Parazoarcus communis: one gene and its partner. The protein of the gene in region 2 interacts with the protein of the main gene of each other region in a pairwise test. Links are inferred from orthologs where the notes say so. Each region holds a gene or a part of one and is shown on either strand. Other genes may lie near its edges.

Region 1 (5,591 bases), 3.6 Mb from region 2 along the record:
GAAAGCTGATGTTCGGCGTCAGCATCGTTACGCTGGCGGTGTCGCTGGTGCTGTCGCTGGTGGAAGTGCTCGTCTCCACCAACGCGCTGTCGGTGGTGGTGGATGACATCCAGCGCATGGCCGACAAGACCCCGAAGCCTTAAGCCCCGGGGTGCGGCCGGGCCGAGTGCTCAGGCAGATTTCGCGAGTTCGGCGATGATGCGCTCGGCCAGTGCGGCAAGCTCGGCTGGCTCGGCCTTTTCGCGACCGTGCGACTTCAGACGCTGGTCGGGAAAGCGCGGAATGATGTGAAAGTGAACATGCGGCACGGTCTGGCCGGCAGCCGCACCGTTGAACTGCGACAACAGCAGGCCCGGTGCGCCGGTGACCGCCTGCACTGCACGGGCAAGTTTGCGCGTCGTGAGCATGGTGGCCTCGAGCGAGGCGTCGGTCATCTCGGTGATGAACTCGGCCGGCGCCTTGGGCAACACCAGTGTGTGGCCTTCCGACTGCGGCATGATGTCGAGGAAGGCGAGGGTGTGCTCGTCCTCGTAAAGACGCTGGCAGGGCAGCTCTCCGCGCAGGATGCGGGCAAAAACGTTGTTGTTGTCGTAGGCCATGGTCTGGTCTCCGGGATGTCAGGTCGTCGGGGGAAATGGCTGCCTTGTTTTTGCGTCAGGCAGCTTCGAAGTGTTCCAGCATCAACTGCACACTGGATACGCCATTGTATTCATTGATGGCAAGTTTGAATGCCGCACGAATGTCTCCTGGCGCGCCGTCTGCATGGTTGAACTGGATGGCGTCATACCGTGTGCCGCCGCGCGACAGTTCGAGCTTGAGATGTTTGTCCTTCAGCAGGCGCTGACGCTCGACGCGGAAAACGTCGTCGAATACTGGCGCCGGGAAGCCCTGGCCCCAGATCTCCTGATCAAGCATGCGGGCTGATTCCAGACTCATGTATCCGGACTCGAGCGCACCGTCGGTTTCGATGCGGCGCTGCAGGTCGGCCGGATCCACCAGGCTGCTGACCACCTCCTCAAAGACGTCGCGAAAACGATCAAGCGCGGACTCGTTGATGGTGAGACCGGCCGCCATCGCGTGGCCACCAAAGCGCACGATGAGGTCGGGCTCGCGCTTTGTGACGAGGTCTAGCGCATCACGCAGATGCAGGCCGGGAATCGAGCGGCCCGACCCCTTGAGCTCGCCGTCGCTGCTGCGGGCGAAGGCAATGGTGGGACGGTGCAGCCTTTCCTTGATGCGGCCGGCAACGATGCCGACCACGCCCTGGTGCCAGTCGGGCTCGAACAGCGCAATGCTGGCGTTGTTGCCGGCATCGAAGCCTTCGAGGCGGAGCAGGGCCTCTTCCTGCATGCCGGCTTCGATCGAGCGTCGTTCGCGGTTCAGGCGATCGAGCTCCTGGGCCATGTTCATTGCGCGGCCGGGGTCGTCGGTGATCAGGCATTCGATTCCGAGACTCATGTCGGACAGGCGGCCGGCGGCGTTGAGCCGGGGGCCGAGAGCGAAGCCCATGTCGAAGGCACTGGCGCGTGAGGGATCGCGGCTGGCAATGGCGAACAATGCGCGCACGCCCGGCTGCATGCGGCCCGCGCGCATGCGCTGCAGGCCCTGCGAAACCAGGATGCGGTTGTTGTGATCGAGCTTGACCACGTCGGCCACGGTACCGAGCGCGACGAGGTCGAGCAGATCGGCCAGGTTGGGTTCCTTGCTGCCCTGGAAGGCGCCGCGCTCGCGCAGTTCCGCGCGCAGCGCAAGCATGGTGTAGAACATCACGCCGACGCCGGCCAGCGCCTTGCTGGGGAAGTCGCAGCCGGGCTGGTTCGGGTTCACGATCACATCCGCCTCGGGCAGGGCGTCGCCCGGCAGGTGGTGGTCGGTGATCACGGTGGCCATGCCGTGAGCGCGCGCGGCGGCAACACCCTCGACGCTGGCGATGCCGTTATCGACGGTGATCAGCACATCGGGTTCGAGCCGCGCGGCGATCTCCACCATGGCCGGGGTCAGGCCGTAGCCAAGGGTGACGCGGTCGGGCACGAGGTAATGCACATCGGCACCGAAGGCGCGCAGCGCCCGCACGCCCACCGCGCAGGCGGTGGCGCCGTCGCAGTCGTAGTCAGCGACGATCACCATGCGGGCGCCGGCCTCGATTGCGTCGGCGAGCAGTTGCGCCGCTTCTCGGGTGCCGGTCAGGGCGTCCGGCGGCAGCATGGCGCGCAGCGAGGTGTCGAGCTCGCTCTTGTTGCGGATGCCGCGGCCGGCGTAGAGGCGGGCGAGCAGGGGGTGGATGCCGGCATCGACGAGGGCCGAGACGGTGCGCTGAGAAACTTCGCGGGTCTGGATACGGGTCATTGCGTGGGCTGATCGGGCGTGGGCTGCACCGCGGGTGGCGGCGCCATGGATTTCAGGAGCGCGTCGAGCGTGAGCGGTTTGCGCCAGAAGCGCCAGTGGTCGCGGGCGCCGGCGCGAAGCTGTAGCGTGGAGCGGTCGCCCGGGGCGCTGAGTGTCAGTTGTTGCAACTGGCCGCTGCGCAAAGCCTGGGCCAGCGGACCGAACCAGTCGCGCTCAAGGGCGACGAGACCCCTGCGCCAGGTGTCGAGATCGAGCTGAAGTGAGGGCCGCAGCAGGGTGTCGAGGACGACCAGCGTGTCCTGTGCGAGTGCCTGAGTCGCATCGGGTGCCGATGTCTGCGCACCCGCCGCACGTGCAAAGCCGATGCTGACCGGGTCGCTGGCCTGAACTGTCGCCATCGGTGTGCGCGGTGCGATCTCCATCTGGCCTGCGCCCCAGAACCACAGACTGTTTACCGGGCGGCGCCCGGCGGCTTCGCGGGCCTGACTGACGGGGTGGTTGTGGAGCACGATCTGAACTTCGTTCAGGGTTCGCTGCCATAACCGGGCGTCGTCTCCTTCGGGCAGGAAGTGCTTGATCGGACGTCCGACCACGTCGTGCAGCGGGTAGAGTTTTGCGCGGGTGGGCTGAGCCAGTCGCACATACCAGCGAGTCGGGGTGCTGGCTTCGAAGCGACCGATGTCAGCGAAGTTCTCGTTGAGCGCGGCAATCAGTTCGTCGGCTTCCGCGGCACTGATGTCATTGGCGGGAAATTCGCCCAGCAGCAGATGCTCGCGGGCGAAAGACAGGTTGACCGGGTCGGCGCACAGCCACTCGCCGTCGCCGTCTTCGTCGGTGGCAGGCATCGTGGCCGGTTCGCCGAGACGGCGCAGGGTGCCCAGCGGCAAGGGATCGGTGTCGAGGCCGAACAGGCGTGCGATCTGGCGGTCGAAAGGTTCGAAGTCCGTGATCTGCCGTTGCCCGAATCCGAGCAACTGATGCAGGCCGGGCAGTGCAAGGTCTGCTGCCGGGCCAAGCAGCGTTGCGCTGGGCCAGAGCAGGCCGGGGAGAACAAGGTGAATCTGCATGGATCTGCCACAGGATGGAGCCGGGCGAGTCTAGCATGTGCAGCCGCCTTCCAGCCGGGCCCCCTCACTACCGGCGTGCGCAGGCGTGTTGGTGGTGAGGGGGCAGAGGACTGAGGTCAGGGGCGGAGGTATACAAAGTGCTCCTTGGCCTGCAGGCGCGCAACCTCGACGACGCCGCTGGGGACGACCTTGGCCTCGAGCACGACGGCAGCGGGTGTCAGCTTGCGTGCATTGAGCGTGTTGTTGCAAACGCGGAACTCGACGCCCTTCGCCGCCAGTTCGCCGATCGAGCCACTGAACGGCCGACCCTGGGCATCTTCGGCTCCGTCGAGCAGGAAATCGATGCCGGGGCCGTGTGTGACGACCACGATCCTGGTGTCAGGGTCGGCATTGAGATGGTTGCGGATGTTTCCGATGGCCCGGCTGGCCTGCTGTACGCCTTCGTTGACGTGATAAACGACATTCGTTGTTTCTGCGCTGGCAGGCAGGGCCATCAATGCGGTGACGACGAGCGCTGCACCACGGATGAATTTGCTGAGCATGGGTGTCTCCTCTTGTTGTGGGTGTGTCAGTGCATTAGAGATTACGAAAACTCTAATGTAAAGGCGGTGGTGGGTGGGGGGCAAAATGGACCGAAATGCAGGCGAGGGCGCAGGGTGATTGGTAAAAAGGTGCAAGCAGGAGCGATGGCCAACGGCCAAGGACCGATACAATGGCGCCCATCATGAGTGCTTCCCCTTCGATTCTTCCGGTCTCGGCGTCCCGCCGCAAGCCGGCTCCGTTCCTGCCCATGTCCCGCGCCGAGATGAAACAGCTCGGCTGGGATGCGTGCGACGTTATCCTCGTTACCGGCGACGCCTATCTCGACCACCCCAGCTTCGGCATGGCCCTGGTGGGCCGGCTGCTGGAGGCCCACGGCTTTCGCGTCGGCATCATCAGCCAGCCGGACTGGCATTCGGCAGAGCCTTTCCGGGCACTGGGCAAACCACGGCTGTATTTCGGCATTACCGCCGGCAATATGGATTCGATGGTCAACCGCTATACGTCCGACCGCAAGATCCGCTCCGACGACGCCTATACGCCGAACGCCGAGCCCAACAAGCGGCCCGATCGCGCGGTCACTGTGTATGCGCAGCGTGCGCGAGAGGCCTTTCCGGGCGTGAATGTGGTGATCGGCAGCATTGAGGCTTCGCTGCGGCGGATCGCGCACTACGATTACTGGTCGGACAAGGTCCGGCGCTCGGTGCTGCCCGACTCCAAGGCTGACATCCTGCTGTTCGGTAACGCCGAGCGCGCGCTGGTAGCGCTGACGCAGCGGCTGGATGCCGGTGAGCCGATCGAGTCGATCCGCGACCTTCGCGGCACCGCCTTCATGGTCAAACCAGGCTCGCGCCCCGAAGGCTGGGAGGAGACAGCATCGACCGCGATTGACCGACCCGGCCGCATCGACTCACACCCCGATCCGTATTCGATGGAGCCCGCCGCGGCTGCGCCTGCGGCGGCTGCCGATGGCGCGCAGCCGGTACGCATCGTAAGCCGCGAAGAGCGTGTGGCCAGTCGTCGTGCGCAGCGTGAGCACACCGTTGTGCGCCTGCCGTCCTATGAAGAAGTGAAGGACGACGCGGTGCTTTATGCCCACGCGTCGCGGGTGTTCCACCTCGAGTCCAACCCGGGCAACGCGCGGGCGATGGTGCAACTTCATGGCGAAGGCCCCGGCGCGCGCGACGTGTGGCTCAACCAGCCGCCGATTCCGCTGACCACGCCGGAGATGGATTTCGTCTACGGGCTGCCTTACGCCCGCCAGCCGCATCCGGCCTATGCCGGCGCACGGATTCCGGCCTGGGACATGATCAAGTTCTCGATCAACATCATGCGCGGCTGCTTTGGCGGCTGTACCTTCTGCTCGATCACCGAGCACGAGGGACGCATCATCCAGAGCCGCTCCGAAGATTCGATCCTGCGCGAGATCGAGGAGATCCGCGACAAGTCGCCCGACTTCAAGGGGCATATCTCCGACCTCGGGGGGCCGACCGCGAACATGTACCGCATGGCGTGCAAGGACCCGGAGATCGAGCGTTCGTGCCGCCGCCTGTCCTGCGTGTATCCAGGCATCTGCGAGAACCTCGGTACCGATCACGGGCCGCTGATCCAGCTCTACCGCAAGGCGCGCGCGATTCC
Region 2 (8,200 bases):
CACCGCCACCGCAAGTTATCCACAGGAGGATGCGATCCACGATTCCGAAGAAGGGCCCGCCAGCCTTCTTCGGAATGGCGAACGCCCTTCTTCGGAATCCGAAGCAGGGCCGAAACCCGCGCCAGACGGCGCTCTTCGGAATCCGAAGCAGGACCGTACAGTACGTAGTAGTCGTATTGATGAAGTACGTACTACCGCGCAGGCGCGCGCGCTGGGCGACCTGCAATGGCCCAAGCGTTTCGCGGAACTGAAGGCGGAACAGCAAGCCGGCGCCAGGATGGCGTTGCAGCAAGTGGACGCTGCCCTGCGGCAGGCTGTGCTGGACGAGTGGGCCGCACGGTGCGGCAAGCATGGCATCCGCAACCCCGCCGGGTACCTGTTCGGCATCATCCAGCGCGCCATGCGCGGCGAGTTCAATGCGTGGGCCAAGCAGACCAGCCCGGCAGCGCCAACACCATCGGCGGCGCGAGCGCCACCGCCCGAGCCGCCGCGCAACGTCGTGCCGCCCGCGGTGGCCCGGCAGCACATCGAGCGCCTGCGCGATCTGCTGCGCAAATCCTGAGCGCAGGGCCTGGCAAGGCCATGAAGCAGACCTCCTTGGCGGTCGGCAGAAACGGTCCCCAGGGGACGGCTGTGTGGTGAAACGCCGGACGACGGCGCGACATGCTGCGCAAAACCTGAGTAGAGCGCCTGCAAGACCATGAAGCAGACCTCCATGGCGCTCAACGGAACGGTCCACTGGGGACGGCTGCGCGGCGAAGGATCGTGTCGAACGGCAGCGCGACGTGCGGTGCAGTACGCATACCGTCAACGACCGAGGCACGGAGCGCCAACGTGAATGCTCCGGCCTCCAAGGGACCGTTGCGCGCTGCGCCGCCAGCGCGCATAGAACCGGGGGCCGGCTCATTTCGGTTTGTTGACTGACTGCCTTCCGCTGCATGCGGATGCTGGCGGCTCCCTGTCCAACTGCGAGCGCTCACCATGGCAACCAGCAACGAACCATTGCAACTCAACCTCGGCTCCCTGCGCAGCGCGATGTCGCTGACGCTGCACACGCATCACGCTTCCCGCATCTGGCACGGCCGCGCCGCCGCCGAAGGGCGACCCGGCATCGTCGGCCTGAACGGCTACATCGCGGTGATGAATAAGATGAAGCGCGGCTCGGAGCAGGACGACCCCTACAGCGACTGGTGGATGCTGCGCATCGAGGACAAGCTCGACCAGACCAGGACCACGCTGCAGACCTTGCGCAAACAAGTGGACCAGGCACTGGCGGGCGTGCCTGCGGCATTGAGCCTGGGCGAGAACCTCAACGTGCAGCCCGTCAAGCTGCCGCTGTTCGTCAATGCGCAGTTGGGCTTTGCCGCCGTCTATCTCCTGGCCGACTACGACGACATCGCGCGCAAGCTGATCCTCGCCCACCACACCGCGCTGATCGACCGCAGCACTTTGGAGCGCTGGCTCAACGAGGGCGCGCACGCGCTGCGCAGCCTGTTCTCGCTGGCCCAGCAGTACCGCTACTCGGGCTGCACCCGCGACGATTTCGCGGCGAAGAATGCCGCAGCGCGGGTCGCGCTGGAGAAGTTCGGCGAGTTGCCGCAGGACGTCCTCGAAGGCACGCGCCGCTCGACGTTTGCGCCACCCATGGTGCGCCGTGGTCTGCAACAGCGCGGTGAGAATCCTGCCGCAGCCGCTACCAGCGTCGATGGTGATGCGGCCGCTGCTGCCGACCCGTCCGAAGGCGCAGCCACTGCCGGCGAGGACGAATCCGCATGAGCGATCTGAACCAGCCGACCCGCTACTTCCGGGGCCTGCAACAGGGAGCCTTCATGCGCCTGGAACACGCGGCCTCTCTAAAAGGCCTTTTAAAGCCTTTTAAAGGTAAAGGGGACTTGGAGGCCTGGGCCAGCCAGTGCTTCGCCATGCGCGACGAGTTGATCGGCCTGGCGCAGCGACAAGTGCTGCAACAGGCCGGTGGGCATCCCTTCCATCTGCTGCCCGTGGAACTGGCCCAGCAGACCACTGGCGCGGGAACGACGTTCCTGCGCTGGCGCAGGAACGACCGCTCGGCCATGGGCGTGGCCCTGTGGCAGGAGCTGATGGCGAGCACCAGCACGCCGGTCAACCTGCTGGCCGACCTGCACGCGATCGAGCTGCAGCGCATCACGCTGAACATGCAGATCAGCCTGTTGCACACCCTGGGTAGGCAGGCCCAGGAGTGCGCCAGCAAGGCCGCCGAGGCGGAAGACGCCTACCTGCGCCGGCTCGCGTCCATACCCCCCGGAGTGCGCGATCGGTGATCGCGTCGGGCACCCCAGCACGCGCCCGACGCCGACATGGCACGGGTATTTCAACCACCAAGGAGATTGCACCATGAGCACGCATTTTTCGGGCGAAGGCAACATCGGCTCGCCCCCCGAGTACCGGGAGTTCCCCAACGGCAACGACGAACCGCGGCGCTTGTTGCGGCTGAACGTGTATTTCGACAACCCCGTTCCCACCAAGGGCGGTGACTTCGAGGACCGCGGCGGCTTCTGGGCGCCGGTGGAAATCTGGCACCGCGACGCCGCACACTGGAAGGACCTTTACCAGAAGGGCATGCGCGTGCTGGTCGTCGGCCGCATGGAGCGCGAACCCTGGACCGACAACGAGGATCAGCCGCGCGAGACCTGGCAGATCAACGCGCGCAGCGTCGGCATCCTGCCGTTCCGCATCGAGTCCGTCGTTCTGAGCCCCAAATCGCAGGAGACCGCACAGGACGCGCAGCCCAAGCCCCAGGCCGCCCAGGAACCGGCAGCGTCGAAGGAGCCCAAGCGCAGGAAGTGATCCGGCGTGGGGGCGGCCGCAGTACGTTGCCGCCCCCCATGTCCTCGCGAGCTATCCCCAGGGGATAGCTCCATCAGCGTCCACCGGCTTCCGCGCGCTCCCGAACATCGCGGCTCCCGGCTCGCACACCGCCGGCCGCACGCCATCCCGCCCAAGCCGTTCCATCGGCGTGAAAGCGGTCGCTGCCGCATGCAGCTTGTTTGCTGCTGCCCCAACAGGCGCTCGGCATCCTCGATCCCAGCAACTCCATGAACAACGGGAAGCGGATGGACGGACATGCGGCTGTTTCTGTGCGAGAAGCCCTCCCAGGGCAAAGACATCGGCCGGATTCTCGGCGCCACGCAGCGCGGTGAAGGCTGCCTCAACGCCTCCGGTGTCACGGTCACCTGGTGCATCGGCCATCTCGTCGAAGCGGCAGCACCCGAGGTCTATGACGCGGCGCTCAAGCGCTGGTCGCTGGAACAGCTGCCCATCATTCCCCAGCAGTGGCGGGTCGAGGTCAAGCCGAAGACCGCCACGCAATTCAAGGTCGTCAAAGCGCTTCTGGCGAAGGCGACCCAGCTTGTCATCGCCACTGACGCCGACCGCGAAGGCGAACTGATCGCACGCGAGATCATCGACCTGTGCGGCTACCGCGGTCCCATCGAACGCCTGTGGCTGTCGGCGCTCAACGATGCGTCCATCCGCACCGCGCTCGCCAAGCTGCGGCCCTCGGCCGAGACGCTGCCGATGTATTACTCGGCGCTGGCGCGCTCGCGCGCCGACTGGCTCGTGGGCATGAACCTCAGCCGGCTGTTCACCGTGCTCGGGCGGCAGGCCGGCTACGATGGCGTGCTGTCGGTCGGGCGTGTACAGACCCCGACGCTCAAACTCGTGGTGGACCGCGACCGAGAGATCGCGGCCTTCGTGTCCGTGCCGTACTGGGCCATCGACGTGTCGCTGTCCGCAGGCGGTCAGACGTTCACCGCGCAGTGGGTGGCACCCGATGCCAGCACCGACGACGCCGGCCGCTGCCTGCGGCAGCCCGTCGCACAGCAGGCCGCGCAGCAGATCCGCGCCGCGGGCAGTGCCCAGGTGGTGTCGGTCGAGACCGAGCGCGTGCGCGAAGGCCCGCCGCTGCTGTTCGACCTGGGCACCTTGCAGGAAGTCTGTTCCAAGCAGCTTGGGCTGGACGTGCAGGAAACCTTGGAGATCGCCCAGGCCCTGTACGAGACGCACAAGGCCACGACGTACCCGCGCTCGGATTCGGGCTACCTGCCCGAAAGCATGTTCGCCGAAGTGCCCACGGTCCTGGACAGCCTGCTCAAGACCGATCCCACGCTGGCCCAGATCATGGGCCAGCTCGACCGCACCCAGCGCTCGCGCGCCTGGAACGACGGCAAGGTGACGGCGCACCACGGCATCATCCCGACGCTCGAACCCGCGAATCTCTCCGCCATGAGCGAGAAGGAACGGGCGTTGTACCGGCTGATCCGGGCACATTACCTGGCCCAGTTCCTCCCGCACCACGAGTTCGACCGCACCGTGGCGGATCTCTCCTGCGGCCAGCAGAAGCTGGTGGCTACGGGCAAGCAGGTCGTCGCCCGCGGCTGGCGCCTGGTGCTGGCCGAGTCCGAACGTGAAGGCAGCGCCGATGAGGATGGCGACGCCCCCGTGCGCACCCAGGTGCTGCCTGCGCTGCGTGACGGGATGGCATGCCAGGTCGCCGGGGCCGACATCAAGGCCCTCAAGACGATGCCGCCCAAGCCCTATACCCAGGGCGAACTGGTCAAGGCGATGAAGGGCGTTGCGCGTTTCGTGACCGACCCGCGCCTGAAGCAGAAGCTCAAGGACACGACGGGCATCGGCACCGAGGCGACGCGGGCCAACATCATCAGCGGGCTGATCGCCCGCGGCTATATCGTGAAGAAGGGGCGCTCCATCCGCGCATCGGATGCGGCGTTCACGCTGATCGACGCCGTGCCCGCGGCGATTGCCGACCCCGGCACCACCGCCGTCTGGGAACAGGCGCTGGACATGATCGAGGGCGGACAACTCACCCTGGATGTGTTCATCGGCAAGCAGGCCGCCTGGATTTCGCAGTTGATCGCGCAATACGGCAGCACGTCCCTGTCCATCAAGGTTCCCCAAGGACCGGCTTGTCCGCAGTGCGGCGCACCCACGCGCCAGCGAACCGGCAAGAGCGGCCCGTTCTGGTCGTGCAGTCGCTACCCCGACTGCAAAGGCACGCTGCCGGTGGCAACCGGCACGTCCAGGCGTGGTGCCTCGCGTCCACGCCGTACCAGTGGCGGTGGCCGCAAAGGCGCCTGACCGCCCCCGTTCCCCGTGAGCCATGCCCGCCATCGGCGGCGTGGCCCGTGTCCCGCATGCCCTGCGGGACGCCCCAGCGCGCAACGCCTTCTTGCTCCGTGTGCGCGTCCCGTCCGGCCGGCCCCGGCCGCGGGACCTGAAGGTGGCTTCTCCGCGAACCGCACCCCGCGCGTTCTCCTCGTCTGCATTCCTTCCGCCGCTGCGAAGGGTCCCCCGATGGCTTGCCTGTGCGAGCCATCCGGAGACCCTTCGCGGTCAGCGGTATTCGGTGCCGGTGCCCGCCGGCGCAAAAACGGGCTCCCTTTGTGCGCGGATGTGCGCCAGACGATGCCGGCCCCAGCCACGACATGGGCCGGGTGTGATTGCTGGATGAGCAGACGGTTCTAGCGACGACCGGGCCTGCCAATCAGCCCACGGGTGGTTCTTCTTTCCTCCCGAGCCGAAGGCCCCTGGGGCCTTCGGCGCCTTTCTCCTGCCTTTCAACGCCCCGGCCAGGGCGATGGCCCTGCGCCACACGAACGGGAGACCCACATGACCGCCAACATTGCAATCCGCCTCACTACGCACCGCCGATGCACCGAACTGCAAGGCGATCGGCAATTCCATGGCCGTGCTGTGCGTCGCGTGGCTGGGGACGCCGGCTGGTGCAGTACCTGCACAAGACGGGATCGATCGCTTCGGATTGATGCAAGACGCGGCCGGCGGGTCGCGCGATCCTCCCTCCTGCATTGCCGACGCATCGGCAACAGCCAGCAGCCAGGGTGTCCAGACTGCCGTGGGTTCCGCCCACGCCACCCGCCAGTTCGCCCCGGCATCTCTCCGGCGAACGCTGCCCACCGGGCATCGATGCCACCTTCCTCCAACCCACGGGATGTATGCCGCGTCCCGTCAGGGGCGTGTCGTCAACCCGGTCGATATCAGGACTTCCCATGGACACCATCACCCGACAAGACCGCATCACCCTCAAGAACCTCAAGGTCGCGGATTTCGCGAGCGAGGAAACGCTGTGCTTCACCGCCACCGTCATGTTCGACGGCAGGCCCATCGCCGAAGCCCGCAACGACGGACACGGCGGCTCGACGTTCGTGCGCGCGTTGCAAGGCCAGGCCGCGCTGCTGGCCCAGGCCGAGGAATTCGCCAAGAGCCTGCCGCCGGCATCGCTCGACGTCGAACGCGAAGACGACGAGCCGCTTCTCATCGACATGACGCTCGACTTCCTAGTGGACCAATTGGCCGATGCCATGCACGCGGAGCGCAAGCTGCGCACCGCGTTCAACCGCGACATCGGCAACAAGGTGCTGTTCATCAAGGACGGCAGGCTGCTGTTCCTCAAGGGCATCAAGCTCAAGGCCATTGCCGACCGCGCAGCGTATTTCGCAAAGCTGCGCAGCCGACAGGACCAGCCCATCGTCATCCTGGCCGAGCTGCCAGCGGACGAGGCATTCGCCATCTGGAAGCAGCATGTCCTGGGCGACAAGCCCCGCTGATCCAGCCTCACCGCACCGTCATGACCGCCCCGCACTTGCTGCGGGGCTTTTCTTTGTCTCTGCGTACATCAATCGGGGCTGGACCAGATGCCGATTTCCAACTGACGTGGCGCGCCCCCCCCACGAAGCTGCCCGCATGCTCGCTGATTCGTCAGCACATGCCAGCAGCCAGGGTTTCAGGCTGCCGCGGGGTTCTCCCCGCGCAACCCACCAGTCCGCATCGCATCCATTGCGCGGACGCGCGTCGCCAAGACGCTGATGCTTTTTTTCAACCGCGTGCGGGAGCTGCCATCCCGTGAGGGACAGGGCCCCGCTTTTCCAAGGAGCCCATCCATGTCCCAGCAAGCCTCTTTCGGCCGATTCGGTCAATTGGCCTTGACCTACTGCGGCAAGTTCCTGCCGCTCGAAGTCCTGCACAGCGCCGCCGGCCACTACATCGGCACGCGCGATACCGAAGGTCCCGTTTCGCGGGAATCTCGTGAGTACTTCCGCAGCCATGCCGCGGCTCAACGTGCCCTCGAAAGAGGCGGCTGGTCCCAGCTCGCCGTTCCCTGATCCAACTGGAGGAATCACGTCATGAACCAGCTACTGCCGCAGGAAGTCGTCGATCAGATCGTTCGGGAAGAACGGCATTTCAGCGCCGCGCCCCAAGCCTTTTTCGAGGCATGGAAGCGTGGTGTCGAGATCGCCGGCCCGCAATGGTTTGGCGATGGCACCCGTGAAGGTCTGAACCAGGCCAAGAGCAAGTGGGATCTGCGCCCCGACATGCTGCGCCTCAACGACGCCCTCGGCGTCCTGAGCAGCGGGGAACGCATGTTCCTGTCCGCGATGGTCAGCTTCTACAACGCGCGCGAGGGCGGTGCCATGCTCAAGCGCTGCCACTTCAACGGGTTGTCGGACTTCGACGGCCTCGATCTGCCTCGTCGCCAGGTGATCGCCGACCTCCTGCTGAACTACAGCGGTTGGTGAGCCGGTCCCCGGCACACCTTCATCACTGCGTTCACGCGACCCCATGAGGGACATGCGCCTCGCCCGAGGCCATGTCCCTCGCGTTTCTCCCCGCCCAGTGCCATCCGGCATCAGGCGGTTCCCCTGCGGATGCCATCGTCCGCAAGGGCTGGCTCCGTTCATTCATCGAAAGGAGCCTTCATGGCCAACAATTACTACGAAGCCACCGGCGTTCTCGTGCTCGACCGTGTGACGCCCGTCATCCAGGCGCTGTTCGGCGCCTTCGCGCTGGACGAGAGCCATCCCGGCAACGGGCAGGCCTACATCGCCCAGATCGCCGAGACCACCAATCCGCAATGGCCGGACGTGCTCGATGGCCTGGAAGACCTGGCCACGCAACTCGGCATTCCGATGCCGGACGACGAAGGGCTTTCGATCCCGCCGCTGCTCGAACTGCTCGCCGTGCACTTCGGTGCCGATGAGGACGAAGAGCTGGGGAACTTGATCGAGCGTCATTCGTTCGAGGACACCGCCGATCTCGACGCATTGTTTCTGATCGCCACCCGATTCGATGACGGCCACCACCTGACCGCCATCCAGTTCGAGGGATGCTGGTATTGCAGCAAGCC

The links.
Region 1: the proteins of CEW87_RS01400 (region 2) and recJ interact in binary tests that used the Escherichia coli proteins (3 or more experiments, as listed by UniProt). The link is inferred for Parazoarcus communis from one-to-one orthologs.

The regions. Positions count from the first base shown.
Region 1 is NZ_CP022188.1:3,939,348-3,944,938, reverse strand. Bases 1-3,000 are described here. They hold recJ (single-stranded-DNA-specific exonuclease RecJ), read right to left. Parts: upstream 2,347-3,000; coding sequence 655-2,346; downstream 1-654. Other genes in these bases: CEW87_RS17990 (hypothetical protein), read right to left, coding at 2,343-3,000; CEW87_RS18000 (HIT family protein), read right to left, coding at 171-599; CEW87_RS18005 (DUF2721 domain-containing protein), read left to right, coding at 1-143. In the rest of the region: more of CEW87_RS17990, read right to left, coding at 3,001-3,413; CEW87_RS17985 (DsrE family protein), read right to left, coding at 3,530-3,955; CEW87_RS17980 (YgiQ family radical SAM protein), read left to right, coding at 4,204-5,591. UniProt on the Escherichia coli protein: Single-stranded-DNA-specific exonuclease.
Region 2 is NZ_CP022188.1:312,623-320,822, forward strand. Bases 2,627-5,619 are described here. They hold CEW87_RS01400 (DNA topoisomerase III), read left to right. Parts: upstream 2,627-3,102; coding sequence 3,103-5,136; downstream 5,137-5,619. Other genes in these bases: CEW87_RS01395 (single-stranded DNA-binding protein), read left to right, coding at 2,627-2,826. In the rest of the region: CEW87_RS01380 (STY4528 family pathogenicity island replication protein), read left to right, coding at 1-562; CEW87_RS01385 (PFL_4669 family integrating conjugative element protein), read left to right, coding at 982-1,776; CEW87_RS01390 (DUF3158 family protein), read left to right, coding at 1,773-2,300; more of CEW87_RS01395, read left to right, coding at 2,374-2,626; CEW87_RS01405 (hypothetical protein), read left to right, coding at 6,066-6,623; CEW87_RS01410 (hypothetical protein), read left to right, coding at 6,957-7,178; CEW87_RS01415 (hypothetical protein), read left to right, coding at 7,200-7,592; CEW87_RS01420 (hypothetical protein), read left to right, coding at 7,773-8,200.